DNA from 3 places in the Actinomadura graeca genome. Region 3 is predicted to be linked to each of the others. Evidence: riboswitches for the same ligand, from Rfam matches in the RefSeq annotation. Region 3 holds a riboswitch; each other region holds the start of a gene.
The links. Region 3 has a riboswitch for cobalamin ahead of AGRA3207_RS31215 (CbtB domain-containing protein). Riboswitches for the same ligand answer to the same signal wherever they lie in the genome.
Positions count from the first base shown of each region.

Region 1: linked by a shared signal. The riboswitch ahead of AGRA3207_RS19915 (kynureninase) and the one ahead of AGRA3207_RS31215 (CbtB domain-containing protein) in region 3 are both predicted to bind cobalamin.
Region 2: linked by a shared signal. The riboswitch ahead of metE (5-methyltetrahydropteroyltriglutamate--homocysteine S-methyltransferase) and the one ahead of AGRA3207_RS31215 (CbtB domain-containing protein) in region 3 are both predicted to bind cobalamin.

Region 1 covers NZ_CP059572.1:4,510,206-4,519,676, forward strand. The annotation lists gene AGRA3207_RS19890 (DUF6506 family protein) at 1-223, shown strand, start outside; gene AGRA3207_RS19895 (hypothetical protein) at 257-1,372, opposite strand; gene AGRA3207_RS19900 (hypothetical protein) at 1,537-2,049, opposite strand; gene AGRA3207_RS19905 (CsbD family protein) at 2,315-2,488, shown strand; gene AGRA3207_RS19910 (VOC family protein) at 2,644-3,030, opposite strand; gene AGRA3207_RS19915 (kynureninase) at 3,104-4,306, opposite strand; cobalamin riboswitch at 4,600-4,722, opposite strand; gene AGRA3207_RS19925 (hypothetical protein) at 4,776-5,276, opposite strand; gene AGRA3207_RS19930 (hypothetical protein) at 5,332-5,607, opposite strand; gene AGRA3207_RS19935 (hypothetical protein) at 5,555-7,069, opposite strand; gene AGRA3207_RS19940 (ABC transporter ATP-binding protein) at 7,072-7,779, opposite strand; gene AGRA3207_RS19945 (hypothetical protein) at 7,914-8,189, opposite strand; gene AGRA3207_RS19950 (helix-turn-helix domain-containing protein) at 8,273-8,575, opposite strand; gene AGRA3207_RS19955 (hypothetical protein) at 9,227-9,471, opposite strand, start outside.
Region 2 covers NZ_CP059572.1:3,734,076-3,743,546, reverse strand. The annotation lists gene AGRA3207_RS16435 (DUF1269 domain-containing protein) at 1-63, shown strand, start outside; gene AGRA3207_RS16430 (TetR/AcrR family transcriptional regulator C-terminal domain-containing protein) at 274-909, opposite strand; gene AGRA3207_RS16425 (siderophore-interacting protein) at 1,019-1,816, shown strand; gene AGRA3207_RS16420 (DEAD/DEAH box helicase) at 1,840-3,405, opposite strand; gene AGRA3207_RS16415 (cold-shock protein) at 3,643-3,846, opposite strand; gene AGRA3207_RS16410 (GAF domain-containing protein) at 4,237-4,842, opposite strand; gene AGRA3207_RS16405 (STAS domain-containing protein) at 4,869-5,255, opposite strand; gene metE (5-methyltetrahydropteroyltriglutamate--homocysteine S-methyltransferase) at 5,655-7,901, opposite strand; cobalamin riboswitch at 8,003-8,208, opposite strand; gene AGRA3207_RS16395 (eCIS core domain-containing protein) at 8,573-9,471, shown strand, end outside.
Region 3 covers NZ_CP059572.1:7,027,647-7,037,117, forward strand. The annotation lists gene AGRA3207_RS31185 (FtsX-like permease family protein) at 1-1,062, shown strand, start outside; gene AGRA3207_RS31190 (DUF2079 domain-containing protein) at 1,102-2,634, shown strand; gene AGRA3207_RS31195 (thymidylate synthase family protein) at 3,013-3,651, shown strand; gene serA (phosphoglycerate dehydrogenase) at 3,988-5,577, shown strand; gene AGRA3207_RS31205 ((2Fe-2S)-binding protein) at 6,180-6,881, shown strand; gene AGRA3207_RS31210 (CbtA family protein) at 6,915-7,655, opposite strand; gene AGRA3207_RS31215 (CbtB domain-containing protein) at 7,666-7,896, opposite strand; cobalamin riboswitch at 7,928-8,098, opposite strand; gene AGRA3207_RS31220 (LuxR C-terminal-related transcriptional regulator) at 8,248-9,471, shown strand, end outside.

The DNA.
Region 1 (9,471 bases), 2.5 Mb from region 3:
CATCGACGTGGTGGTGCGCGAGAAGGCGGACGGCGGCAGGACGACCTTCGTGGCGGTGCCCGACGAGGCGGCCGGCGGGCAGGTGGCCGGGAAGATGGCCGGAGAGCTGCATCTGATCGAGCTGTACGGCGGATCCGGGCCCGAGGGGGCCGAGTCGGTCATCCGCGCGGTGGACGGCCGAGTGCCCGTCGGTGTCAGCGCATACCGGCGTGCTGAGGCATGACGTCACGAGCCCGTGTCCCCCCGGGCCGGGACGTCAGCCGGAGGCGCGGGATAGGAGGTCGCGGGCGCGCTCAGGGAAGGTCCGCAGGTGGTCTTGCCAGGTCGCGCGGCATGGCGGGCACGGCTCGATCCCGCCGAACTCGCCGATCTCCTCGGCGCCGTAGACAGGGCGGCGGCGACACCGCGGGCATTTGTCGGTATCGGGCCGGGTGAGCATGTTGGCGAGTCCCGCGAACAGCACCCGGTCCTTCTGGGCCAGGACGGCCTCGTACCGTTCGTCGGCGGCGCTGGTGACATCGTTGCGGTACCAAAGCTTGGTGTTCTTGCGTGTCAGGGCGACGACCTGCGTGGTCTCCGGTTCGCCGAGCTTGAGGCCGTCCTCGACGAACCGGTATCTGCGCATCATCACGTGGATCGGGCCACCGAGCAGCCGCGTGAAATTGACGGCGCTGCGTCCGGCGGTGGTGCGGGCCCACTGGGTGTCCAGCGCCCAGAGCGCCTCGCGGTAGGAACGGAAGGCCGCCTGGCGGACCTCTGGGCCGACGTATGCGTAGGTGTTGTGGATCTCGCCCTCGGCCCGATGTTTGTAGAAGGCCACCGCGTCATAGAGCCCCACCCCCATCTCGGTGACAAGGCGGTAATCCCGCTCGCCGAGCCAGGCGACGTCGTCGTTGCAGGCGATCGCGGCGGCGATGAAGAACCGGAGCATCGCGTCGCAGTCACGTAACCGGAACCAGTCGATCGGCGAATGCGCCAGCGCGTCGGCGTAGCAGCGCATCAATCGTGAGTTCCTGCGTCCGCTGGACTTCTCCGTCATGAACAGCAGGGACGCCCGGTATTCACGCGCCATCTCGTCGCGGACGGCGCCATTCCCGAACAGCTCGTCCAGGAGTTCGTCGATGTCGTAGCCGAGGATGGGAGCCGGGGACAGCACGTCGACCATGTCCCCGAAGACCTCCCCGACGATCCCGACCGCGCACAGCCGGGCCAGTGCCAGATAGCGGTCCCAGTTCGTGAAGTGCGGGACGACCGACCGGTTGTACTCCCAGGTCTGCGCCAGCGTCTCGGCTATCCGGCCGGGGCTCAGCCCGGATTCCGCCAGATCGCCTTCGAGTTCGCGGGGATAGAACCATTGGTCCGTGATGGTCATGTCACGGTCCCTTCGATCGGCGTAGCGACCGTTTCGCGGACGTCATCGCCATGGCCGGTGCCGTCCTGGAGCGCGTGGGTATCAGATGTTCTCCCGGGCGCGTTGCGCTTCGCCCGGAAGAACACCTTCGGACCTGTCGGTGGGACGGGGCGCGGCGGACTCGATCAGCAGTGTCCGCGGGCGGGTAGAGGGTTGGTCTCGCTGTTGATGTCGCCGTCGCTCATGTATCCCCATCGGCCATTGTCGGCCTGGGTATAGGCCCACCGGTTGGGGTGCGGCCCGTTGTTGTTGCGTCCGCCTTCACACCGGTAACTGAACCAGCTCGTCGTGGTGTACATGTAGCCGACGAGGGCGCCGTCCCTGGCGACGACCTTCGCGCCGCGGCGGTTGTTGCACCACCATCGGCCCCCGCTGGGCCAGCAGGGAGCGGCCTTGGTGGCGGCGTCGTTCTGGTCCGTCTCCGCGCCCGGCGCTGCGTCGTCCTGCGCCGCCGTGCCGCCGGGCGCGGCCTCGTTCTGTGGCGCCGGGGCACCGAGGACGGCGTCGACCGTGCCTCCAGGGGTTCCGGCGGTGGCGGCGCCGGCCAGGCCGGCCATCGCGGTGGCTGTGAGGACGGCGCTCGCCACCAGCGTGGCGGCGCGCACTGTCAACGCACGTCGGGGGGCGGTAGTGGTCATGACAAAACCTCCCTTGTCACGCTCAGTTATCAGACGAGTACACCACGATGCCCGCGCCCATTGACTGACGGCAGCAGTGACAAAAGCACCACCACCTCGTCGAACGACGGTGTCGCCACCCACGCTGTCGCGAGGAAACAGCCTGGTCAGGAGGGTGCGAGCGGGTCGAACTGCGGGGCCTCGGCGGTTCGGCCGCGCATCATCGCATTTTGGACGGGTAAGGCAGATGCGTACTGATCAGGGCGAACAGGGAGGACGGCTTCCCATGGGGAACAAGGACAAGGCGGCCAACACCGGCGACAAGCTCAAGGGCAAGGCCAAGGAAGTCGCCGGCAAGGTGACCGGCAACGAGCGCCTTGAGGCGGAGGGCAAGAACGACCAGGTCAAGGGGGACCTCAAGCAGGCCGGTGAGAAGGCCAAGGACGCCTTCACCGACTGATCGAGCGTCCAGGGATCGAGGCAGGCCACCGCCAGGAGCGGTGGCCTGCCTCTGCCCGGAGCTTTGGCCGACGCACGACCCGCGACGCGACGCGACGCGGCGTGGCGCGGGGCGGGGCGGGGCGGCGGGCGCGATGCGGGGCGGCGTGGCGCTTGTTACGCCGGGCCGGAGGGGGCCCGGCTCAGATCCACGACGCAGAAGCGGTTGCCGTCCGGGTCGGCGAGGACGACGAAGTCAGGGTCCGGCGGGTACAGGTCCCACGTGATCCTCTCGGCTCCGAGGCCGATCAGACGCTCCACCTCGGCTTCCTGCTCGGCCGTGGTGTCCACCATCAGGTCGAGGTGGATGCGCGGGTGTTCCTGGACGGGCGACTCGCTGAACATCAGCGCGAGTGCCCGGCCCGACCCGTCCGCGTGCTCAAGGGTCCTCCAGGTGGGCGCCTCCCACTCCGATGTGGCGACCAGGTTCAGCGCCGACGTCCAGAAGGCCACGGCGCGCGGGACGTCGGTCACGCCGATCACCGGGAATCCGAGTCTGAGCATGAGGGCGAGTCTAGGGAGCGTCCACGTGCGTCCAGGGCCGGCGGACCGTCCGGCGGGATCGTTCCGCGGACGCTCAGACCACCAGATCGCGGAGCGTGCACACCGCGGCGTAAACCTCGCGGTGGGTGGTGTAGAGGGGGTGGAGGCCGAACCGCATCAGGTCCGGCGGACGATGGTCGGCCGCGACGCCGTTGTCCCTGAGCTCCTGGACGATCTTCGGCGCGTCGCCGTGGCAGACCGCGACGTGACCGGCCCGGCGCTGCGGCTCCCGCGGTGTGGCCACGGACGCGGCCGTCCCCGTGAGGAGTTCCTCCGCGCAGGTCATGAAGAAGCCCGTCAGCGACAGGCTGCGTTGACGCACCTGCCGCATGTCGACGGCGTCGTAGGCGTCCAGGGCCGCTTCGAGCGCGATCATGGAGATGATCGGCGGGGTGCCGATGCGGGCGCGGGCGATGCTGGGCGCGCCCTGGTAGGTGTCGCGCATGCCGAACGGGTACTCGTGGCCGTTCCAGCCGGGGAGCGGCTGGTCGAAGACGTTCTGGTGACGCCCGCCGACGTAGATGAACGCCGGTGAGCCGGGGCCGCCGCACAGGTACTTGTAGGTGCAGCCGACCGCCATGTCCACGTCGTTGGCGTCCAGGTCGACGGGAACGATCCCGGCGGCGTGGCACAGATCCCACACCGTGACGCAGCCGGCGGCGTGGGCGGCGCGGGTGAGGCCCGCGAGGTCGTAGAGCTCGCCGGTGCGGAAGTCGACCGGTTCGTGGAGCAGCACCCCGATGGCCTCGCCGTCGGCCCGGAGGTAGCGTTCGATCTCGGCCGGGGGGACGCGCCGGACGGTCAGGTCCAGCATCCGCGCGGCCGAGTCGGTGATGTACCGGGCGGTCGGGAACTGTGTCGTGACGCTCAGGATCACCTTGCGGCCGGGACGCAGCCGGGACGCCGCGACGAGGGCGTTGAACAGCTGCACCGTGGTGGAGTCACTGACCACCACCTGGCCGGGGGCGGCGCCCAGCAGCCGCCCGATCTTGTCTCCGGCGCGGGCGGGGGCCTCCCACCATCCGTCCTCCCACCATCCGTCGATGAGCCGCCGACCCCACTGGACGTCGACCGCCTCGCGAACGGCGGCCGAGACCGAGGAGGTCAGCGGCCCCAGACACGTGCTCTCCATATAGATCTGGCCCGCGGGCAGGACGAATCGCTTCCGCACATGGGCCAGCGGATCTGCGGCGTCCAGCCGCTCGGCTTCCTCGTTCAGGGACTCGGATACGCGCACGTTCATAGTCGACCTCTCGCCTGGTGGCCTTGCCGGTGGTGTGTTTCTGGGAGCCCACGACGAATGCACAGCACCAAGAAGGGGGCGCCTTCGAATGTGTCGCGCCTGGCGGAGCACGTCAAATGACATGGCATGTTTGGCAGATTCTTGTCGTGCCCCGCCCGGCGCATCGAACCTGCGTCCCGCAGGCAAAAGACCACGTGCCTGCAACGGTTCTCAGAACTCCTCGTCGAGGCTGACGGCGCCTTCCGTGCCGATCTGGTAGGCCGAGACCCGGCGCTCGAAGAAGTTGGACAGCTCCTGGACGTCCTGCAGTTCCATGAAGGCGAAGGGGTTGGCGGGGCAGTCCCGGAATCGCACCGGGTTCCCTCTTACGACACCCGTCCCTGGGTGGGACGGGTGAGCCAACGTCAGAGGAACCATACATCTTGTGGTGCCATAGTCCTACCAACACCACATGTAGATACTCTCACTCCCGTGTCCGCCGGGCCCGGCGCAGGGCGACCGCCTCACGGAGGCCGTGCACCAGGTTCCGGCCGTCGCCGAAGAAGGGCAGGAGGAACACGAGGTGGACGAGATACCACCAGGCCAGGGCCCGGTCGAGTCCCATGCTCCACAGCCCGGCGCCGACGATCACGCACGAGGACGGACCGGCCACGGCGACGCCCGCGCTCTGGAGGGCCGTCATCGTCCCCGCTGGGATCACCGATGTGCGCCACATCGTCCGCTCGATGGCGATGTGCGTGACGTGGGGAAGGCGCTTGAGCACCACCACGTGCGCCACCTCGTGCAGGGCGAAGGAGCCCGCCAGGCCCAATGCCGCCGCCTTGAAGAACCACCACGCCATCTCCGCCGGGACGCCGTCGCCGGACGACGCGAACCACGCCAGCGCCACGGCCAGGAGGCCGCCGAGGAAGGCCAGCAGCGGCCAGACCTGCAGGACCACGGCCGCGGCGACCGCGCGGACCACCGGCCCGTCCCGGTCGTGGGCGGAGGGACCGGGCGCCGGATCGCCGGCGGAGGGGTCAGGCGCCGGTCTGCTGCTTGATGAGCTGCTCACGGCGGTGCTTCAACCCCCGGTAGGTGATGTGGGTCATCGTGAGGACCGCGGTGGCGACCACGAAAATGACGATCAGGGCCGTGGGATTGGCCACGCCCATGGTCACCCCGGTCGCCCCGTTGCCCGTGGGCTTCGCCTTGAAGAAAAGCGATCCGAACAGCGTCTCCCGGTAGATCGGCTTGTCACCGTCAGTTGAGAACATGAGATACAGAAGGGCCGTCACCGCGATCGCCAGGGTCAACAGGACCGACGCGAGAGCGGACGTCATGACCCACCGTGCCTTTATCATTCCTTCTCCTCGATTCACTGATCCGGATTCCCTGGACCGCGTACCAGACGGACAGCGCGCACGCTCCGCCGAGGACTCCTCTGGCCGCCCACGGCGGCAGATTGAGCAGGCCCAGCCCGATGGCCGCCAGCGCGAACGCGACGCCGAACGCGGAAAGGCCCAGGAAGACGGAGAACGGATTGTCCTTCTCCGCGGGGAAGACGATGCTGATGCAGGTGGTCATGACCACGCCGCCGAGGCAGCCGAGCAGGGCCGGGCCGCTCTGGACGAAGGCGTCCCGGTCGGCCGCGAGGAGGATCGCGAGTCCCGGCACGGCGAACAGGACCAGCAGGACGACCTGCGCCTTGACCAGCCGCCCGTAGATCCGCCAGGGGGAGGTGGCCGTGCCGGGGATCATCCGCAGCGGCTGCGTCGCGGTGAACTGGTAAAGACCGCCCAGGGAAAGGACGGCGAGGCTCCACATGGGATTGACCGCGGATCGCAGCGTCAGGTAGGCGAACAGCGCGACGGTCATCACGGCACCGATCGATGTCTGCGAGTTGCGGAGCAGACACCAGTCATAGGCGTTGAGGAAACGGCCCGGCAGCCTGCCCATCGAGACGTTCAGGAACCGCGACTGGCGGACGTGCTGGTTCGGAGTGAGCGCCAGTGTGAGGACCATGAGCACGGCCGCGAGGAGCACCGCGCCCGCGAGGGCGGGGACGGCGCCGTACCGGTGCCACGACCACGACACCGACGTGACCCACGAATAGCGGGTCCGCTTTTCGAGATAGTCCTCGCTGACGTCCGTGATGAGCGTCCGCATCTGGACCGAATACAGAACCACCAGCCCGAACATCACGAGGACGGACAGGACGCCCGCGATGCGGCTGAGTCCTATCAGCCCCCACAGCCGCGCCAGGAGCTGGTACACGACGCTCAGGGCGAGGTATGTCAGGAGGACGGGCAGGATGATCGACGCGGTGATACGCGGGACGGCGTCCGGGCCGAGCAGCAGCAGCGCGCTCACGGCGAGCGAAACGAAACCCACTCCGGCGACGATCCCCGTCGTGCCCGCCTCGTACATCAAGAACGCCACGGACCGTTCACGGTTCGTCAGCGGCAGCTGATAGCTCAGCGTGAGCATTCCCTCCGCATTGATGAAGAGCACCTTCACCAGCAGGAAGGCGATCTGCACCCACAGGACGAGGGAGACCGTCGATGTGTCGAACAGCAGCCGCCAGGCGGCCATGTCGTCGACCAGCGACTTGAGAAAGAAGTACGCGGACGCGCACAGGACCCCGAGGAGTAACGCCGCGGCCGATAACGCGAAGACCTTCACCGGAGTGGACCGCAGGACGCCCATTTTCAGGACCCTGCGCCGGAAGAAGACGAAGAGCAGCCGGGCCAGGGCGGCGGAGTGTCGCAGTCGCATGCTCACCGGCCGTCCGTTCCGAGGTGGTGGAACACCATGTCGCTCAGGGAGCCGTACTCGTCGATGAGGTCCGAGGTGGGCGCGTCGGAGACGACGTGCCCGAGGTCGAGGAAGACGATGCGGTCCGCGAGCCGTTCCAGGACGGGGAAGTCGTGGGTGCACAGGAGGATCGACCGTCCCTCGTCGCGCACGCGCCGGAATTCCTTCTCGCTGAGGTGGAGCGCTTCGAGGTCGATCCCGTTGAGCGTCTCGTCGATGATGGTCAGGGGCCGGCGCATGATGAGCGCGGACACCAGCTGCGTCTTCTTGCGCATGCCGTGGGAGTAGTCCTCGATGAGGTGCCCGTAGCGTCCGTCCATCGAGAACCTGCGGAACAGCTCCTGCGCCTCGGAATGGTCCACGTCGACCTGGAACAGGTCCCCCAGCAGCGAGACGTACTCGCGGGCGGTGAGGAACTCCGGCAGGTAGTCGTTGCTGGACAGGTACATGCCCATCGACTTCGCCTCGGCGGACGCGTGCTTGTGGCCGCCGATGCTGATCGACCCGGACTGGAGCCTCAGCAGATCGAAGATGTTCTTGATCAGCGTGGACTTGCCGGAACCGTTGGGCCCGACCAGGCCGACGATCACCCCTTCCTCGACCGACAGCGAGACGTCCGCGAGGACGTTGACGATGCCGTCGTAGGAGTAGCTCACCTTATTGACAGTCAACTGGCTCATTGTCACGTTGGTCTTTCGCCGAGTCCATCAGGTGGTGGTGCCCAGGCGGGCTGGGCTGTTGCTGGCGAATTCACCCGCCTGGGCACCGCACTGAAAAACGTCGACCAACCGCCTGGCGGCCTAGGTCACCTGCATTCGAAGTAGACCTTCAGGCCGAAGTTCTTGTACTGCCAGTGGCCGGTGAACGTCTTGTGCTGCTTGACCACGCACCAGACCGCCATCCCCGCGAGCAGGGTGGCCCCTAAGGCGAGGATGACCGCGACGAAGACCAGGAACCAGGCGTCGTAACGGACCAGTCCCTCGTCGATCCTCTTCTTGATCGACTCCACCGCGCGCGTGCGCCGGTCGAGCATGCGCGCGGTGACGGATTTCGTCACCAGTGCGGGTACTGTCATCGACATACGGCTTCCTCCCTCTGTCAGGCGCGGCGTCTCCGCGCCTGACAGATAATGTCGCCGATGCTTCTCTGCGGGGCCATTGGACCTTAGGGGCTGGAATCGAAGGGACTGCTACTTTGGTTCCATTCACAGGCCGGCGCCTGGCTGATGACGAAGGACACCAGTCCGGCCTGGAGCCTGGATTGGACCACCAGCTTCTCCATGATGGAGGTGATGTGGCGCTTGACGGTGCGTTCGGATATCTGAAGGTTCTGGGATATGGACCGGTTGTCACATCCGTAACCTAAGTACAGAAAGACTTGGAGTTCTCTGGGCGTGAGGCGGCCGACGAGACGCAGCGAGTCCGCCAGCCAGTCGAGCTCCGATTCCCCTGCCTTGATCTTCACCATGCATCCCCCCGTGTGGTGACGCCCTCCTCGCCGGGCGCTCGCGCCCGGCTACCGCGCCGGGCCGCCCAACTCTTCGAGAAACACGGGGTCGCCCGCGCGGTCCGCGAACCGCCTGCGGGCATCCCGCACGTGACCCTTTCCTTCACCATGGCGGCCGCCCGGCGGCGGGGGTACACGGGGAGGGTCGGTAAGTCCCCGGTGCGGCGGCCGGACGCCCCTGCGCTGCGGTCCTCCAAGGTCTATCTCCCCTTGGCCCCCGGGAGCCTCCGGACGATCGCGCAAGCTCGCCGGTGAACAGGACCGCCAAATTTTAGGCCGACACTAACAGGAAGGTTGATCCTCAGTAAAGCGCGTCATCGAGAAGCGGTGCCGCGCTAAGGGTCCATCCGATGATTGTCAGGGTTCTCCACGATGTACGACCCCAGGGCCACCTGATAAGCACTTCGGCCACAGTGCCCGATTGGAACATACCAAGATAACTAAAGGTTTCCTCAGGGCGGTCTGTACACCATTGCCCTCAGCCGGGCGGCGGCGCTGTTCGGGCAGGGGATGCCGTGCGCGGAGGCCGTCGGCGCGGACCCGTGCTCCGGGCCTCCCGGCCCGGAGCGGGCCCCGCCACAGCGGAATGGAGGACGTCCGCCGGTCGCGCTCTCAGCTCGGGCGCAGGACGTCGGCCGGGACGGGACGGAATCCCGAGCAGAGGACGCGAAGCCAGACGATCCGGTCGTCGGCGACGGCGTAGTAGACCTGCTGCTCGACCAGGTGCCGGCCGTCTCCGGTGCGGACTTCGAGGCGATAGGAGAGGTGTTCACGGTCGCCCACGCGGTCGGTGGCGACATGGAGGAGGCGTTCGATGTGGTCGTCGGGTTCGAACCAGCGGCCGAGGACGATCCCGT
Region 2 (9,471 bases), 3.3 Mb from region 3:
AACGAGGAGGAGGAGCACCTCCGCGAGGCGGTCCTGGCCGCCCGCGCCCACCAGCCCGCCTGACGCGGGAGGGCGCGTTCCGCGTCGTACGACGTTGACCCGGCGTCCCACCGCGCAGGGACCGGCCTTGATGGGACGGTCCGGGCGGTGGGATGTCGGGATCGGCCTGCCGACCGTTGTGCTCAGCGGCGGAAGCGTGTGGCTCTGGGAACGCGGCAGGCGGACGTCACCCGGTCGGCCTTCGCGCCCCTTGCCTGACCGGAGGGACGGCCTCTAGGAGCCGCCGGATCCGGTGGTGAGCTGGTGGCGGATGCCGTTGATGAAGACGGTCAGGCCGTAGGCGAAGCGTTCCTCGGGCGGGACGTCCATGATGGCGTCGAGGGGGCGGACGCCGGTCTCCTGCGCGGACTGCTCGGAGAGGGCCGCGCGCTTGGCCTCCCAGGCGCCGGAGGCGGCGAGTTCGGCCTGGGCCTGCTCCTCGATGGTGTGGCCGAGGATGAAATGGAAGACCGAGAAGGCGATGCATCCTGCCTCCCGCGCCGGCAGGCCCGCCCGGTGCAGGATCTCCATGGCGAGGGTGCCGCTCGCGAGGGTGTTGGGCTCGGCGACGAACGTCCCGGCCAGGACGCGGGCGCCGTCGCGGTGGGCGAGGAGGGCGCGGCGGAGGCGGTGGGCCAGTTCGGTGAACTGCCGCTCCCAGGGCCCGGAGACGACGTCGTCGTCGACGCCTTCGACCAGTTTGTCGGCCATGGCCTCCAACAGCGCCTGCTTGTTGGGGAAGTGCCAGTAAAGGGCCCCGGCCTGGACGCCGAGGTGGGCGGCCAGCTTGCGCATGGTCAGCCCGTCCATCCCGGTGTCGTCCAGGACGGCGAGTGCTCCGGCCACCACGTCGTCCCGTCGTAGCTGCATAGCGTTCCCGCCCGTCCGGCGCCCGTTGACAGCCCCGAGCGTAGCTCCTAGCCTGAACACTGTTCAACTTAAACACTGTTCAAGTTGATCTTTGGGAAGGCGATCTTTGATGATCAAGAGAAGGACGCCCGAGACCCGGCGGCCGCTGCGGACGCGGGTCCTGCGGGCCGAGCGGATCTCCGAGCATTTCGCCGTGGTCACCGTGGGCGGCCCGGAGCTGGCCGACTTCGTGCCGATGGGGTTCGACCAGTGGTGCCGCGTGTTCTTCCGCCGCGAGGGGCAGCGGGATCTGCGGCTTCCCACCGCGTCCGGGAACGGGTGGATGAGGCAGTGCATGCTGATGGGCAAGGCCACACGGCCGTGGGTGCGCAACTACACCGTGCGCGCGTTCCGTCCCGAGGCGCTCGAACTCGACATCGAGATCGTCGTGCACGAGGGGGGAAGCCCGGGGTCGGCGTTCGCGCAGGGCGCCCGTCCCGGTGACGAGGTCGGCATCTTCGACGAGGGGATCACCTACCTGCATCCGGGGCGGGCGCGGCAGCTGATCGTCGCCGACGAGAGCGCCGTCCCGGCGGCGCTGGCGATCCTGGAGTGCGCCCCCGCCGATCTGGAGGCGACGGTGTTCCTGGAGGTCCCGGCCGCCTCCGACATACGGCAGGTCCGTGCCCCCGCGGGGGCCGAGGTCCACTGGCTCGCCCGCGGCGGCCGGGGGCGGCGGCCCGGGGAGGTCGTCCTGGACGCCCTCGGCGCGTCCGGCCCGCCGGAGCCGCCGCGCTACGCGTGGATCGCCGGTGAGAGCAGGCTGGCGACCGGGATCCGGCGGTGGCTGACCCACGAGCGCCGGGCGCCGAGGTCGGACGTCGCGTCCATGGGCTACTGGAGGGCGGGACGCGCCTCGCCCGGCTGACGGGACGAGGCGCGGCCCGTCCGTCAGGTGTTCTGGGTGGACGTGCGGCGCTGCGAACGCCGCTTCGGCGCGGCGGCCTGCTGGTCCCCGCGGCGGGAGCCGTGCCCGGCGGCGCCGTCGCGGCGTGGCTTGCGGGACGGGGCGCCGGGCCGGCCGCCGGACTGCGCGGCGGGCGCCCCGGCGGACCGGGCGCCGGACCGGCCGGCGGATGCCCCGGCGGACCGGCCGTTGGACCGGGTGGCGGACGAGGCCGGGGGCCTGCCGGTGGCCTGCGCGGCGGGGGCGGCGAGGGCCGGGGGACGGGCGCCGGTGATGCGGGCCAGCTCCTGGTCGCCGGGCTGGACGCGGGTGATGCGCGGGGTGATGCCGGCCTTGGACATCAGGTCGTCCATCTCGCGGCGCTGGTCGGGCAGGACGAGGGTCACCACGGTCCCGGGCCGCCCGGCGCGGGCGGTGCGGCCGCCGCGGTGCAGGTAGTCCTTGTGGTCGGCGGGCGGGTCGGCGTTGACGACGAGGTCGAGGTCGTCGATGTGGATCCCGCGGGCGGCGACGTTCGTGGCGACCAGCACGGTGACGTCCTCGGTGCGGAAGCCGTCGAGCGCGCGGTTGCGCTGCGACTGGGTCTTGCCGCCGTGCAGCGCGGCGGCGCGGACGCCGCGGGACGTCAGCTTGCGGACGAGCCGGTCGGCCGCGTGCTTCTTGCCGACGAAAATGATCACCCGGCCGTGGCGGGCGGCGATGTGCACGGTCGTCTCGTGCTTGTCGGTGTCGGCGACGTGCAGCAGGTGGTGTTCCATGGCGGTGACGACCCCGGCCGTCGGGTCGACCGAGTGGGTGACCGGGTCGTCCAGGAACCGGCGGACGAGCTGGTCGATGTTGCGGTCGAGCGTCGCGGAGAACAGCATCCGCTGCCCGTCGCGCGGGGTCTGCTCCAGAAGCCGGGTGACCTGGGGCAGGAACCCCATGTCGGTCATCTGGTCGGCCTCGTCCAGCACGGTCGTGGCGACCTCGCCGAGCCGGCAGTCGCCGCGCTCGATCAGGTCGGCGAGGCGACCGGGGGTGGCGACCAGGACGTCGGCGCCGCGTGCGAGCGCGTTCACCTGGCGGCCGATCGGGACGCCGCCGACCACGGACGCCAGCCGCAGTCCCACGGCGGCCGCGTACGGCGCGAGGGCGTCGGTGACCTGCTGCGCGAGTTCCCGCGTGGGGACGAGGACCAGGGCGTGGGGGCTGCGGGGCGCGGCGCGGCGGCCCGCGGTGCGGGCGAGCAGCGGCAGGCCGAACGCGAGGGTCTTGCCCGAGCCCGTGCGTCCCCGGCCGAGGACGTCCCGCCCGGCGAGCGCGTTCGGCAGGGTCGCGGCCTGGATGGGGAACGGGTCCCTGACCCCCTCGCGGGCCAGCGCCGCCAGGAGCGGCTTCGGCAGCCGCGACTCCGCGAACGACCCGATGGCGGGCAGCGGCGGGGTGACGGCCTCGGGCGGCGCGAACTCGGCGTCGGGCCGCTGCGCGGTCACCGGACGGCGCCGGCCGCGGCCGGGGCGTGATCGGGGGGAGCGGCCGCGGGCGGCCGGTGGGGCGATGCGGGACATGGTGGAGCCTTCCTCGGGTGCGGTGCGTGTCGAGGAAGAGCTCCGCCGGGGTCCCTCGGATCGGGACCGGCGACGAGATTCTCAAGAACGGACCGGGAACGATCGCCGGGCGCGTGCGCCGCGGTCGTCGTGGAAACGGTGACGGGGGCGGACACGCCCCGCGGTCGCGGTGCCGTCCGGGCACCGCGTGGCACATGGCGGGAGGGCCCGGGGGCCCGCCCGCCATGCCGCCGGAGATCAGGAGGGGACGATGTTCTCCGCCTGAAGGCCCTTCTGGCCCTGCGTGACGTCGAACGTCACCTTCTGGCCTTCCTGGAGCTCACGGAAGCCCTGGGCCGCGATGTTGGAGTAGTGGGCGAAGACGTCGGGGCCGCCGCCGTCCTGCTCGATGAAGCCGAAGCCCTTTTCCGCGTTGAACCACTTGACGGTGCCGGTGGCCATGTTTCTCCTTCTGGATCGGTCCTCGACCGCGTGTCGTGTGCGGCCGGGGATGCCGCGATGGCCCATCCGGAAAGATCCAGAACAACAAAAAATGCGCCTGAGGTGAGACCGGCAGGCGCACAGATATGTCTATGGGAACCGCAACTAGTGACACAGTACCACATGAATCTGACGACCGAACGGGCATCCTCGCGGAACCGGCGCCGCGGCGGCGATTTCCGCAGGCGGCGCGCAGGCGGGACGCGCTGAAATCCGGATTCATGCCAATGCGGTCAGCTTTTCGTGCCAATGCGCGCCGGCGGGGACCGGCGAATTGTGGCAGGGAACACCATGGAGAATCCGCCGCCGCCCGCCCGGTGCCGGGCGCGCCCATTCGCCGTCCGGCGACCCTCACGCCTGCGCGGACCTCGGCGGAGGGAGGGTCCGGACGACGTGCGGGCGGCCGGGCTCCGCCTCGTCGGCGCTGTGCGCTTCCGACAGTTCGATCAGCCGGGCGGACATGTCAGCGAACAGCAGCATCTGGCGTGCCGTGACCGGGCTGAACGGCTGGGCCCCCGGGCGTCCGAGGACGGCGAGGACGCCCCGGGTGGCCTCCCCCGTCTCCAGCGGCAGGATCAGGATCGGGCCGGCCGGCAGGGAGGTGAGGGTCTGGTCGGCGGCGATCCGGGCGGACACCGCGCGGCGCGAGCTGAACGCCCGGCCGAGCATCGACCGTCCGCGGCGCACCGTCAGCCCGCGGATCCGGTCGCCGCCGGCGCCGATCGCGACCTCGACCCGCAGCGTGTCGGGGTCCTCGGCGGGCAGCGCGATGAACGCCAGCGGGACGCGGGCCATCGCGCGGGCGTGCGTCGCCAGCAGCGCCAGCATGTCGGGCAGGCGCGTCCCGTTCAGGACGGCCGTCATCAGGTCGAACGACGCCGCCAGCCGCTGCCGGTCCTCCGGCCGCCGGGGGGTCCCCGCGCGTCCCCAGCCGCTCGGCTGCTCGCCTCCGGTCATGTCGTCACCCCGCTCGTCCCCCGTCCTCAAGCCACGGCCGGCTTGGCGCCGGGACGGGCGGGCCGGGCGGCGGTGACGCTGGGACGGATCGTGAAGGCCCGGGTCAGCCCGGTGATGCGCAGCAGCTTGGCCATCTGCGGGCGCGGCGCCGCGAGGACCATGGTGGTGCCCGCCGGCTCCGCCCGGCGGCGCGCGCCGACGAGCAGGGCGAGGCCGGACGCGTCGCAGAACGTCACGCCGGACAGGTCGATGACGACGCGCGGCCCGACGTTGCGCAGGGCCGTGTTCAAACGTTCCCGCAGGGACGGGGTGGACGCTATGTCGAGCTCGCCGATGATGGCGATGACGGTGTGCTCCTCGAGCCGCTCGCGGCTCAGCCCGGCTGCCGGCGGGGCGGGGTCGGTGGCGGGCATGCTGGATCTCCGATCCGGGTCAGTGGCCGCCCGTCGCGGCCCGGGGCCGGTCCCATGGGCGGGGGGAGTCGGCCCGCGCCGGGGTCCACGCGGCGTCCGCGCCACGCACTCCGCGGTCAACGTGACTGCTCCTCGGCGTCACGGACGGTGCCGCGGTGGTTCGGCCTGTCTCTCGGAACCAGGGGGACGCGGGCTTGGCCGCCCGCATCGAGATGACCCCTCGTTCACCATGAGTCTACGCCCTCCGGCGGCCGGACGCCGGGCACGCGCCCGATCACCCCTCTGACCTGGCGATCGGCCGGGCGCCGCGGCGCCCGGCCCAGATCGCCGGACCCGACGGCCGGCTCCCGCCAGGTGAACGGGCGGAAGCCGGCCGGGACGACCACTGGGCCGGGCCGCTCAGCTGGAACGGTCCCGCCGGACGCGGTGCGCGGCGGCGACCAGGTTGCGCAGGGACGCCTCGGTCTCCGGGTAGGCGCGGGTCTTCAGGCCGCAGTCGGGGTTGACCCACAGCCTGGAGGGCTCGACGGCCTGGAGGGCGCGCCGGAGGTTGTCCTCCATCTCCTCCGCGGACGGGACGCGCGGCGAGTGGATGTCGTAGACGCCCGGCCCGATGCCGTTGCCGTACCCGGCGTCGCGCAGGTCGGCGACCAGCTCCATGCGCGAGCGGGCCGCCTCGACGCTGGTGACGTCGGCGTCCAGCGCGCCGATCGCGCCGATGATCTCCCCGAACTCCGAGTAGCACATGTGGGTGTGGATCTGCGTGGTGTCCGCGACGCCCGAGGTCGCCAGCCGGAACGCCTCGACGGCCCAGTCCAGGTAGGCGGCGCGGTCGGCCTCGCGCAGCGGCAGTGCCTCGCGCAGCGCCGGCTCGTCCACCTGGATGACCCGCACCCCGGCCGCCTCCAGGTCGCCGATCTCGTCCCGCAGGGCCAGCGCCACCTGCCGCGCGGTGTCGGCGAGCGGCTGGTCGTCGCGGACGAACGACCAGGCCAGCATCGTGACGGGCCCGGTCAGCATCCCCTTCACCGGCTTGCTCGTCAGCGACTGCGCGTACGTCGCCCACTCCACCGTCATCGGACGCCGCCGCGCCACGTCGCCGTGCAGGATCGGCGGCCGCACGTAACGCGACCCGTAGGACTGCACCCAGCCGTGCCGGGTCGCGGCGTACCCGTCGAGTTGCTCGGCGAAGTACTGGACCATGTCGTTGCGCTCCGGCTCGCCGTGCACGAGCACGTCCAGCCCGATGTCCTCCTGGAGCGCGATGACACGCGCGATCTCGTCCTTCATGGCCTGGACGTAGGCGTCGGCGGGGATGCGCCCGGCCCGCCCGTCGGCGCGGGCGCGGCGGATCTCCGCCGTCTGCGGGAACGACCCGATCGTCGTCGTCGGCAGGTCGGGCAGTCCGAGCGCGGCCCGCTGCGCGGTGAACCGGTCCGCGCGGTCGCCGCGCCGGACCCCGCGGAGGGCGTCCACCCGGGCCCGGACGTCACGGTCGACGGCCGCCGCCGGGGCCGGGACCTCGTCCGGCGCCGGGCCGTCCTCGCGCAGTGCCCGGCCGAGCGCGACGACCTCGGCGACCTTCTGCCGGGCGAAGGCGAGCCGCCCGCGCACGGACGGGTCCAGCGACGTCTCGGCGTCCAGGTCGAGCGGCACGTGCAGCAGCGAGCACGACGTGCCCACCACGACCTGGTCCGCCAGCCCGAGCAGGGTGGCACAGGTGGCGCGGGCCCTGCGGGTGTCGGTGCGCCAGACGTTGCGGCCGTCCACGACGCCCGCCACGACGGTCTTGCGCGGCAGCCCGCCGACCGACGCGAGGACCTCCAGGTTCCCGGGACCAGCGGCGAAGTCCAGGGCGACGGCCTCGACCCGCCCCCTGGCCAGCACACGCAGCGCGTCCGTGCCGATCGTCCCGAAGTAGGTCGCGACCATCAGCCGCGGACGCGTCGGCAGCCCGCCGAGCCGTGCGTAGGCGCGGGCGAACGCGGTGATCTCCTCCTCGGTCCGGTCGGCGACCAGCGCGGGCTCGTCCAGCTGCACCCACGCGGCGCCCGCCCCGGCGAGCCGTTCCAGCAGCTCCGCGTACACCTCGACGAGGTCGTCCAGCAGGTCCAGCGGCCGGAACCCGTCCGGCGCGCCGGGCGCGGGCTTGGCCATCAGCAGGTAGGTGAGCGGCCCGACCAGCACCGGGCGCGTCTCGATGCCGAGCGCCCTGGCCTCCCTGTACTCCACCAGCGGCTTGGACGCGGATCCGCCGGCCAGCCGGAACCGCGTGTCCGGCCCCAGCTCGGGGACGATGTAGTGGTAGTTGGTGTCGAACCACTTGGTCATCTCCAGCGGCGGGACGTCCTGCACCCCGCGCGCCATCGCGAAGTACCGGTCGAGCCCGGACAGATGCCGGTACCGCTCCGGGACGGCGTCGACGAGCACGCTGGTGTCGAGCACCTGGTCGTAGAAGGAGAACGTGTTAGACGGGATCGCGTCCAGGCCCGCATCGCGCAGGCCCGTCCAGACCGACGCGCGCAGTTCGGCCCCGGCCGCCTCCAGGGCGGCGGCGTCGGCGCGTCCGGCCCAGTAGTCCTCGGTGGCGGTCTTCAGTTCACGGCGCGCACCGATGCGCGGATACCCCAGAATTGTCGTGTTCATGGCGGCTTCCCTCGCTGTGCCATGGGCGGACCCGCGGGCGCAGGGACGCGCTGGGAGCGCGCCGCCGACCTTCCCGCGAGGCCGCAGACCACCGCGCGCCGGTCGGCACGCGGGCGGAGGCAGGTCTTCGGACTCGCGGGCATCGCCTCCAGGAGGCGTCCTACTGGCCGTCGCTTCCCAGGCCGTGCGGCCCAGTGCGTATGACGGCGGTCGTTCCCGCTCACCGCTGCGGGGCAGTCCCGGATTCGCACCGGGTTCCCTCTTACGACACTCGTCACCGAGTGAACCATCCGCACCGCGAAGTCTACCGACACGCCATGAACCGCCACCCGACAGGCGCGGCCTTCGTCGGACGAGACGCCTGCCGCCCCATGACCCACCGCCATCACGCGGACGGCGACGGCATCGCCCGCGGACACGACCCGGACGCCCTTCCAAGCCCGCGGAGCCCTTCGATGACGGTTCCTCGCGGCGTCAGCGTCTGATCGGAAGGGCACGGGGTCGTGCCCTTGGTGCTGTCCTCGGCGGCCTTCCCACGACCGCGTGCACCGGGGGAGCGTGGAGGTGCGTCCATTCGTGGGGAGGCGTCCGTGCGGGAACAGGTGCGACCGGGCAGGCGGGGCAGTGAAGAGCGTGCGGCGGATGCCGCTCAGCCAAGGGCGGCGGAACCGATGTCGGCTCTGCTGGCTCTGCAGCGGACGGCGGGCAACGCCGCGGTGACCGCCGCGCTGGAGACCCAGCGGCACGTCCACCACGCCGGTTGCGGTCACGGGACCGCGGTCCAGCGGTCGGCGGTGCACGATGTCCTGCGCTCGTCGGGACGTCCCCTGGGAAGCGGGCTGCGGGACGAGATGGAGCAGCGCCTGGGCGCGGACTTCGGCGACGTCCGCATCCACGACGACGCCGTCGCGCAGCGGTCGGCCGCCGAGATCGGGGCGCGTGCCTACACGTCCGGCTCCCATGTGGTGGTCGGCGCGGGCGGCGCGGACAAGCACACCCTCGCCCATGAGCTGACGCACGTCATCCAGCAGCGCAGCGGCCCGGTGGCGGGCACCGACAACGGCCAGGGACTGTCCGTCAGCGACCCCGGTGACCGTTTCGAGCGTGAGGCCGAGGCCAACGCCAAGCGCGCCATGTCCGTGCCGCTGGCCGGAGCCGATACGGGTGGGGGAGCGCCGCGGACGGCCCTCGCCCTGCAACGCCTCGCCGGGAACACCGCCATGGGGGAGGCGCTTCGCGGGCCCGGGCGAGAGCCGGAGAACGGGCGGCACCAGCTCGATGAGGGACGCGCTCACCACGGCGGGCAGGCGCGGGACCCCGTCGTCCAGCGGGCCCCGGGCGAATACCTCTCCTCCCGGGTCCTGCGGCGCCTTCACATCGCGAACGACGCCATCAGGGATATTCAGGCGGACACCCGGCACGCCGCGAACCAGCAAGCGGCCCTGATCCACACGCTGTACAACGCGTCCCTGCGCGCGGTCGTCCAGCAGCACAACGGCTTCTGGGACTTTTCACGGCTCACCAGCCGGCCCGACGCACGCGATCTGTCGGCGGCGAAGGCCCTGCACGC
Region 3 (9,471 bases):
CGGATGGACTACGTCCCCCGGCTCCCGATGGGATCGGCGCTGATCCGCCCGCCACTGGACCGGATCGACGCCCTGCGCCCGGCGTTCGCGCGGGAGCTCCCCGGCGTCCCGCTGCTCGACATGCGGGTGCTGCCGGGAGAGAACTCGTCGTGCCTGGAGGCCGACACGTCCAAATGTCCCTCGGTGCGGTTCGCCGGCCGCGACCTCGGCGGGACCAGGAGCGGGTACATGGACGCGGTCGTGGGCGGCGCCCCCGAGGCCCGGATGGTGCTGGGCCGCGACGACCCCGCCGTCACCGCGGCCCTCGCCCAGGGCAAGATCGTGGTGTTCGCCTCCCGGCCGCTGCCCGGCGGCACGACGACGGCCACGGTGTCGGTCTGGGAGAACGACCGGCCGCGCGTCCTCAAGGAGGTTCCGGGGCTGCCCGCCGTCGGCGTCGAGGCCGACCCGCACGTGCCCGCCCTGGTGCCCCCGTCGGCCGCCGCCAAGATCGGCGTCCCCGCCCGGGTCGAGGGGCTCGGCGTGGACCGGGCCAGCCACCGGCTCACCGCGGACGAGCAGGCCCGGCTGACCGAGGTGGTCGCCGGGGCGAGCGAGGTGCCCGCGGACGGCGCCGTCTACGTCGAGCGGGGCTTCACCCGGTCCGGTGACGTGGTCATGCTGCTGCTCGCGGCCGCGGGCGGGGTGCTGGCGCTCGGCGGCGCGCTGATCGCCACCGGGCTGTCGTCCGCCGACGCCCGCCCGGATCTCGCCACGCTCGCCGCGATCGGCGCCCGGCCGAGGACCCGCAGGCTGCTGATGACGGGGCAGGCGGGTTTCGTCGCGACACTCGGCTGCTGGCTCGGGATCGCGGCGGGGGCCGTCCCGGGCATCGCCGCGGCCGGCCCCCTCACCAACGAGCCCGCCGAACCCGGGGGCGCCGCGCCGTCCCACGGGACGATCGTGGACATACCGGGGCAGGTCCTTCTGATCATCGGGGTGGCGGTGCCGCTGGTGGCGATGCTCGCGGCGGGGATCCTCACCCGGTCCCGCCTCCCCATGTCGCACCGCATCGCCTCCTGATCGCCCGGGCGGTGCCGGTGGGCTGGTAGCGTCCGGCGCGTGGCTGAGGCGGTTGTGGTGGAGGGGCCCGTGGACGAGGCCCCGGTCGGCCGCCGGGAAGGGACGCGGCGGCGGCGCGTGGCGCTGTGGGCGCTCGTCGCGGCGAGCGCGGCGCTGTACGCCGCGTACTCGCTCATGCGGCTGCGCGCGTTCCGGGCGAGCAGCTACGACCTGGTGATCTTCGACCAGGCCATCCGCTCCTACAGCCGGTTCGAGCTGCCCGTCGCGATGGTCAAGGGCGTCCACAACGGGTTCGGCCCCCACTTCGCGATCCTCGGCGACCACTTCTCTCCGATCCTCGCGCTGCTGGCCCCGCTGTACTGGGTCCACGACGGGCCGGGGACGCTGCTGGTCGCGCAGGCGGTGCTGTTCGCCCTCGCGATCGTGCCGATCTGGCGCTACGCCGAGCGCCGCTTCGGCGCGGGCGCCGCGTACTGCGCGGCCGCCGCGTACGCGCTGTCCTGGCCCGTCGCCGAGGCCCTCGCCTTCGACTTCCACGAGGTCGCGTTCGTGCCGGTGCTGTCGGCGCTCATGGTCGAGCGCTACGACGCGGGGCGCCGCGGCGCGGCGGCGGCCGCCGCCCTGGCCCTCCTGCTGGTCAAGGAGGACATGGGCCTCCTGCTGGTGGGCTTCGGGATCTTCCTGCTCACCCGGCACGAGCACCGCGACGCCGACGGCGGGGGATGGCTGCCGCGCGGCGACCGGCGCGCGGGCCTCGCCTACATCGTCGGCGGCCTCGTCGCGACCTGGGTGTGCTCGCGGCTGATCATCGCCGTCTTCGGCGGCGACAACGACTACTACTGGGCCTACGGGTCGCTCGGCCCCGACCTGCCGCACGCCGCCGTGTACGCCCTCACGCACCCGTGGGACGTGCTGGCCGTCCTCGGCACGCCCCCGCACAAGCTCGGCACGATGGCGCTGCTCGTCCTGCCGCTGCTGCTGCTCCCGCTGGCGTCGCCGCTGACGCTGACCGTCCTGCCGCTGCTGGCCGAGCGGATGCTCGCCAGCCGCTTCGGCAACTGGTGGGAGCCCCACTACCACTACAACGCGTTCATCGTCGCCGTGCTCGTCATGGCGGCCGTGGACGGGGCCGCGCGGCTGCGCGGGCGGTTCGGGCCGCTGCGGGCCACCCGGATCCCGCCCCCGCTGCCCGGCGCCGCGCTGCTGACCGCGGCGGTCGTGTGCGTGCCCTTCTTCGCCTTCGCCCACCTGGCCGATCCCGCGCTGTGGCGGCGGAACGAGCGCGCCCGCGCGGCGGCGGCCGTCGCGTCCCGGATCCCCGACGGGGTCCTCGTCGAGTCGGCCAACGCGATCGGCCCCGCGCTCACGACCCGCACCCGCGTCCTGCTGTGGGACGGGCAGCCGCGCCGCGCTCCCTGGGTGATCGCCGACGTCGAGCGTCTGGAGTTCCCCTTCCGGACGGTGGCCGAGCAGCGCCGCCGGGTGGAATCGCTGCTCGCGGCCGGATACCGGGAGGTCTACCGCCAGGACGGATACGTCGTCCTTCACCGGAACGTAGCCGATCCCTGGTGAACGCGGCCTGTACGGCCGATAAACCCGGACCTTTGGACAAGGCGTCCAATGACAGTGCGTCACAGATCCAGTCAGAATGCCGGTGAAGGGCGGCGGAGGACGAATAAACCTACACTTTTCGTCTGCTTTGCTGGATACTTGAAGAAAGTCGCGACGGCCGCGGCCGGCCAGGAGACCTGCCTGCGCTAACACTCGTGTGACCGCTGCCGGGCGGCGTTGGGGCGGAGCGCATGAGCGGTGACGGGCTGATCGAGAACAACGCGAACGGGCTGCGGCGGCGGGCGGCGGAATTTCTTCCCCCCGCGCCAATGCCGGAGGCAGGTAATCACCCTCTCGGCAAAGCGGGCCGCAGGGCGGCCCTTGGCGGGGAGCCGTGACATGGCGGCGCCAGAGGGCCGTGAGGTCCAGCGATGGGAGACGTGCGGGCAGGCGTGGATCGGCGTGCTCCGGCACGTGTGGACGGCCGGCGAGGCCGGCATGGACGACCGCGGGCCCATCATCGAGGGCCCGCCGCTGCTCTTCGAGGTGGCCTCGCTGAGCTGGGAGGACCCGATCCTCCGCGAGCACGGCGACCGGGCGGGCCTCGTCCGGCGGGCCCAGGAGCGCACCAGGCGCGTCGTCCAGGGCCGGTACGGGCCGCGGCTGCACGACCTCGACGGGGTGGACCAGCTCGCCTGGGTCGTGGGCCTGCTGCGGGCCCGGCCGTGGACCACGAGCGCGTGGATCTCGCTGACGCTCCCGGGCGAGCCGTCCGAGGGCCTGCCCAGGCTGACCGCGCTGTCGTTCCGCATCCGCGGATACCGGCTGATCATGACCGGGATGTTCCGGTCGCAGGACGTGTACCCCTGCTACCTCACCTACATCCCGCTGCGCGGCGTCCAGCTCCAGGTCGCCGAGGAGCTGGGACTGCCGGCGGGGCCCCTGCGGGTGTTCGTGGACGTCCCGCACCTGCTGGTGGCCGACGCCGAGCGGGTCGCCTCCGTGCTGACCGCGATGCCCGAGCACAACGCGGCCTGACGCGGCCTGACGCGGCCTGGACACCGCGCCGTTCCGGGGGGTGTGGGAGGTCGGCCCCCCACAAGGGACCGTGCCGGGGCCGGACCTGACCCGATTTGACGTGGCTTGACGGAATGTGGTGGGGCCAGGTCCGGACGGGCCGCCGCGGAAGTCCCGGCTGCCGCCGACCCGGAGGCCGGCGAGGGATAGACTCGCCTGCGGGGGCCGAGAGCACGACGAGGTGACTCGCGACTTCACCTGCACGCCTTCAGCGGCGCACCGTGCCCACCGGCACGCGCGCCGCCCCGCAGAGTGCACATCCGACCGCGCACATCCGACATCCGAAGGACTGTTTCCTTGAGCAAGCCCGTCGTCCTCGTCGCAGAAGAGCTCTCCCCGGCCGGCATCGCCGTGCTGGAGTCCGATTTCGAGGTCCGTCACGTCGACGGCAGCGACAAGGCGCTCCTGCTGCCCGCCGTTGCCGACGTCGACGCGCTGATCGTCCGCAGCGCCACCAAGGTCACCGCCGAGGTCTTCCAGAGCGCCCGGCGGCTCCGGGTCGTCGCCCGCGCCGGCGTCGGCCTCGACAACGTGGACGTGGAAGCCGCCACCAAGGCCGGCGTCATGGTCGTCAACGCCCCGACCTCCAACATCGTCACCGCCGCCGAGCACGCCATCGCGCTGCTGCTGGCCACCGCGCGGAACGTGCCACAGGGCCATGCCGCCCTCAAGCAGGGCGAGTGGAAACGCTCCAAGTACACCGGCGTCGAGCTCCAGGGCAAGACCGCCGGCGTCCTCGGCCTCGGCCGCATCGGCGTGCTCGTCGCCCAGCGCCTCGCCGCGTTCGACATGAACGTGATCGCCTTCGACCCCTACGTCCAGGCCGCCCGCGCCGCGCAGCTCGGAGTGAAGCTCGTCACGCTCGACGAGCTGCTCCGCGAGAGCGACTTCATCACCGTCCACCTGCCGAAGACCCCCGAGACCCTCGGCCTCATCGGCGACCGCGAGCTGCACCGGGTCAAGCCGAGCGTGCGCGTCGTCAACGCCGCCCGCGGCGGGATCGTCGACGAGGAGGCCCTCGACCTCGCGCTGAAGGACGGCCGGGTCGCCGGCGCCGGCCTCGACGTGTTCAGCACCGAGCCGTGCACCGACAGCCCCCTGTTCCACCACGACTCCGTCGTCGTCACCCCGCACCTCGGTGCGAGCACCCACGAGGCGCAGGAGAAGGCCGGCACGCAGGTCGCCCGCTCGGTGAAGCTGGCGCTGTCCGGCGAGTTCGTCCCCGACGCGGTGAACGTCCAGGGCGGCGCCGTCGCCGAGGACGTCAAGCCCGGCCTCCCGCTCGCCGAGAAGCTCGGACGGATCTTCACCGCGCTCGCCGGCGGCGTCCCCGTCCGGCTGGACGTGGTGGTGCGCGGCGAGATCGCCGAGCACGACGTCAAGGTCCTGGAGCTCGCCGCGCTCAAGGGCGTGTTCGTGGACGTCACCGAGGAGGCCGTGACCTTCGTCAACGCGCCCCTCCTGGCCCGCGACCGCGGCGTCGAGGTCACGCTCACGACCAGCGAGGACAGCCCCGACTGGCGCAACGTCGTGCAGGTCCGCGGCACGATGTCCGACGGCTCGGTGGTCTCGGTGTCCGGCACCCTCACCGGCCCCCGGCACGCCGAGCGCATCATCGAGATCAACGGCTACAACATGGAGCTCGTCCCGACCGAGCACATGGCGTTCTTCACCTACGTCGACCGGCCCGGCATCGTCGGCGCCGTCGGCAAGCTGCTCGGCGACGCCGAGGTCAACATCGCCGGGATGCAGGTCGGCCGGGCCGCCAAGGGCGGCAAGGCGCTGATCGCGCTCACCGTCGACTCCGCCATCGCCCCGCAGCTCGTCGACGCGATCACCGCCGAGGTCGGCGCCGACATGGGCCGCCGGGTCGACCTCGAAGGCTGAATTTATTGCAATCCCGGCCCAAGGGAGCTCGCCTGGCGGCTCGCCCCCTTGACCGTGCTTGGGCGAGCGCGTCATCGCTTCGCGATCAGCCCGGGAAGGCTCGCCTTCGGCATCGCCTTCCCGGGCTGGTAGCGCGCTCGCGTGACCGTTGAGGTCGTCCCGAGGGATGATCGTGGTCTTTGCGTGTCTCAGATTGTGAGATTTTACGCCACGGGTCGGGACGTTGGTCCGGACGGCGGGTAACGTGGCGGTAGTCATGCGGCGCTTCGTGGTAATCCTTCGCTGCCGCAGCGGGGCCTGATCATCGGCAGGCCGGCACCCGCTGCGGAGGCTCTGCCTGGCCGTGAGTCCGATACGACACCGGTCCGTGCGACCCACGGACCCCCGGCGGCCCACGGCCACAGCACAGCGAATCCCGGAGTGAACGGCATGAACCACGTCATGAACAACGCGCCCGCCGACGACGCGGAGGAAGAGGCGGCCCGCGCCCTGCAGACCGCCCTGGACCGCCGCGACAACGGCGGCCACCCGTCCAGGTAGGCGCCCGCCGATCAGGGACCGTCCCGTCCGGGGACGGTCCCTGATCGCATTACAGTGGGCGGATGCTCCTCGCCGAGCCCTCCGAGGTCGTGGACGCGCTGCGTGAGGCCGCGCGGCTCGGGCCCTACTTCGAGATCGTCACCGAGCCCGCCGAGGAGGCGGACCCGACCTGGCGGCCGTTCCCCGAACGGGACCGCGACCGGCTCATGGACCTCACCGCCAAGTACGCCGAACGGCTCGGGACCGGTGAACGGCGTGTCGCCGCGTCCATCCTGTTCCAGGGGCTCGCGTCGCGGCTGTGGTCGCCCATGGTCGCGGCGGCGGCGCGCGGTGTCGTTCCCGACCTGTCCGGGCTGCACTGGCGCTGGGCGCCCGGCGCGCCCGTGGCGCTGTGGCTCGCCCGGCCCTCCGGATGGCGGGCCGCGAGTGTGCGGGAGACCGCTGGGCTGCTCCACCGCGAGGTCGTCACCGGGCAGCTCGGGCCGCTGCGCGAGACGATGCTCACCTTCGTCGGCCTGGCGGACGGCCTGCTCTGGGGCAACGCGGCGTCGGCGCTCGCCGGGTCCCTGAACGTCGGCCCGCCCTCGCCGGAACGCGCCGCCCTCGTCCGCGAGGTGCTCGCCCGTGAGCCGCTCGCCGGGACGGGCGCGTTCGAGGCGGGCGGCTTCGTCCGCCGCAACTGCTGCCTGTACTACCGGGTGCCGCCGGGCGGCGAGATGTGCGGCGACTGCGCCCTGCTGCCCGGCCGGCCGGCCCGCCGCTGACCCGGAGGCCGGCGGCGGGGCGGCACGTGCGGGTCAGGCGCCGGCGGGGACCGCGGCGCCGGACGGACGGCGCGCGAACGCCCGTTCGGTGAGGTACCCGAACAGCAGCCCGATCGTCGCCCACAGGACGAGCTGGACGCCCAGCGAGGCGATCCGGAAGTCCCAGAGGACGGTGGCCGGGAAATGCTCAGGGATGGCGTCGGGCTTCGGCGTGAGCCGGTAGACCACCCCGACCACCACCGCGAACCCGAGGACGGACGCGATCGTCGCGTTCCAGGCGCCGAGCCGCGGGACCAGCCGCAGGCACACGATCACCGCGGCGATGGTGGCCAGCAGCCCCAGCGCGACCATGCCGAAGTACAGCGCCGTCCGGCTCCCGATGGACTCGGGGTCGCCGACCGCGGGCGGCGTCGCCGGGTACTTCAGGAACGGGACGAGCTCGATCGCCACGAACCCGGCCAGGGCGACCAGGGCCGCCGTGGCGCGGGCGCCGAGGTTCCCGAGCCGCCCGTGGGCGAACGCGAACGCGATCGAGAACAGCCCGCCGAGCGCCACCCCGTACACCGCCATCGCCGTGATCAGCCCGGACGTCTTCTGGACGGTCCGGCTCACCACCTCCGGCTCGTGCCCCTCGTGCGCGGCGTGCGCCTTGGCCTCCTCGAACGCGATGGCGTGGCCGACCTGCGGCTCGCCGTAGAGCCAGGCGATCAGCAGCGCGGCGGCCGCGGCGGCGAGACCGACGAGCATGCCGCGGACCAGCAGAGATCTCATCATGTGCGGCGGCTCAGTGGCAGGGGAAGCCGAGCAGGTGCCGGCCGTCGTGCGTGAACTCGTGCACCCACGTCCCGCCGAAGAGCGAGGTGGCGCCCTGCTCGGCGCCGACGAAGTAGATCAGGACAACGCCGAGGACGGCGGCGAGGACCGCCCACGGCAGGATCTCGCGGACCGGCACGCGCAGCGGCGCGGGCTCCGTCCGCGGGGACGGTGTCGCGGACGGGATGGCGGACTGGGCCATGGGGGTCTCCTCACGGGGTGCACTCGCCCCGGTAGCGGGAGGACGACGGGTCAGTGTCCTGACTCCCAGATCGCCGCCTCCTCCCGACCTTCCGGCCGGACGCCCGGCCGTGGTCGCGAAGCGGGGGAGACTCCCTGGTCACAGTGGCGGGACCGTCCTGGAATCGCACCAGGTTCCTGCGCACCGTCGCCTCTTATGTTGACTTGTCGCTCAGAGCGTCCCCTTTGCCCGCCCCTGCGTCAAGTCGGCGACCTGGGGAGCGGCCGGTTCCGGCGACCGGGCGGTGACGCGCCGTGGCCGTTTCCGGCTGCCGTGTATCCGTGGCGGGTCCCGCGTCCTTACCATCGGCAGGTGGGGACAACCTGGCCTTTCACCGGCCGCGGGGCGACGCTGGACGAGGTGCGCGAACTGCTCGGGACGGGCGGCGGCGGGCGCGGTGTCGTGGTCGCGGGGGAGGCCGGAGTCGGCAAGACCCGTTTGGCGGCGGAGGCGCTGCGGGGGCTGGAGCCCGGCCGGTACCGGGTGGTGCGGGTCGGCGCCACCCGCGCGGGCGCCCGCATCCCCTTCGGCGCGTTCGGCCACGTGCTGCCCGCGCGGCGGCCCGGGACCGCGGTGGTCAACCCGTTGCGGTGGGCGGCGGACGCGGTGGGCGCGCAGGGCGACCCGGCGCGGCTGCTGCTCGCGGTGGACGACGCGCACCTGCTCGACCCGAGCTCGGCGGCGCTCGTCCACCATCTGGTCGTGCACGAGCGGGCGCGGGTGCTCGCGACCGTCCGGGCCGGGGAGGCGATGCCCGACCCCGTCCTCGCGTTATGGAAGGACGAGCTGGCGCGGCGCCTGGAGCTGGAACCGCTGCCGGCGGCCGAGACCGGCGCGGTCCTGGAGGCGGTGCTCGGCGGGCAGGTGGAAGACGGCACGACCCGCAGGCTGTGGCGGGAGACCCGCGGCAACCTGCTGTTCCTGCGCGAGCTGGTGCTGGCCGGGACCGCCGCGGGACGGCTGGGGCAGGTGCGGGGCGTGTGGCGCTGGAAGGGCGACCTGCCGGTCTCGCCGCGGCTGGGGGAGCTGGTCGGGGCGCGTCTCGGCGCCGTCGGGCCCGAGGAACTGGCCGTCCTGGAGTACGTGACGTTCGGGGAGCCGGTCGGCGTGCCGGTGCTGGCCGCGCTCACCTCGCCGGAGGCCGTCGAGCGGGCCGAGGAACGGCACATGATCGTCTGCGCCCGGCGGGGGCGGCGGCTCCAGGCGTGGCTGGCGCATCCGCTGTTCGGCGAGGTGACCCGCGATCGCACGCCGGTGCTGCGGGCGCGGCGCCGGCGGGCCGCCCTCGCCGACACGGTGGAGCGCACCGGCATGCGCCGCCGCGAGGACCTGCTGCGCGTCGCGGTCTGGCGGCTGGACAGCGGCACCGCGGCCGACCCGGCGCTCGCCCTCCAGGCGTGCCTGCGGGCCCGCGGCGCCTACGACCTGGCCCTCGCCGAGCGGTTCGCGCGGGCGGCGCTGGACGCGGGGGGCGGGCTGGAGGCCGCGCTCCCGCTCGCCGGGATCCTGTACGTCACCGGCCGGGGCGAGGAGGGC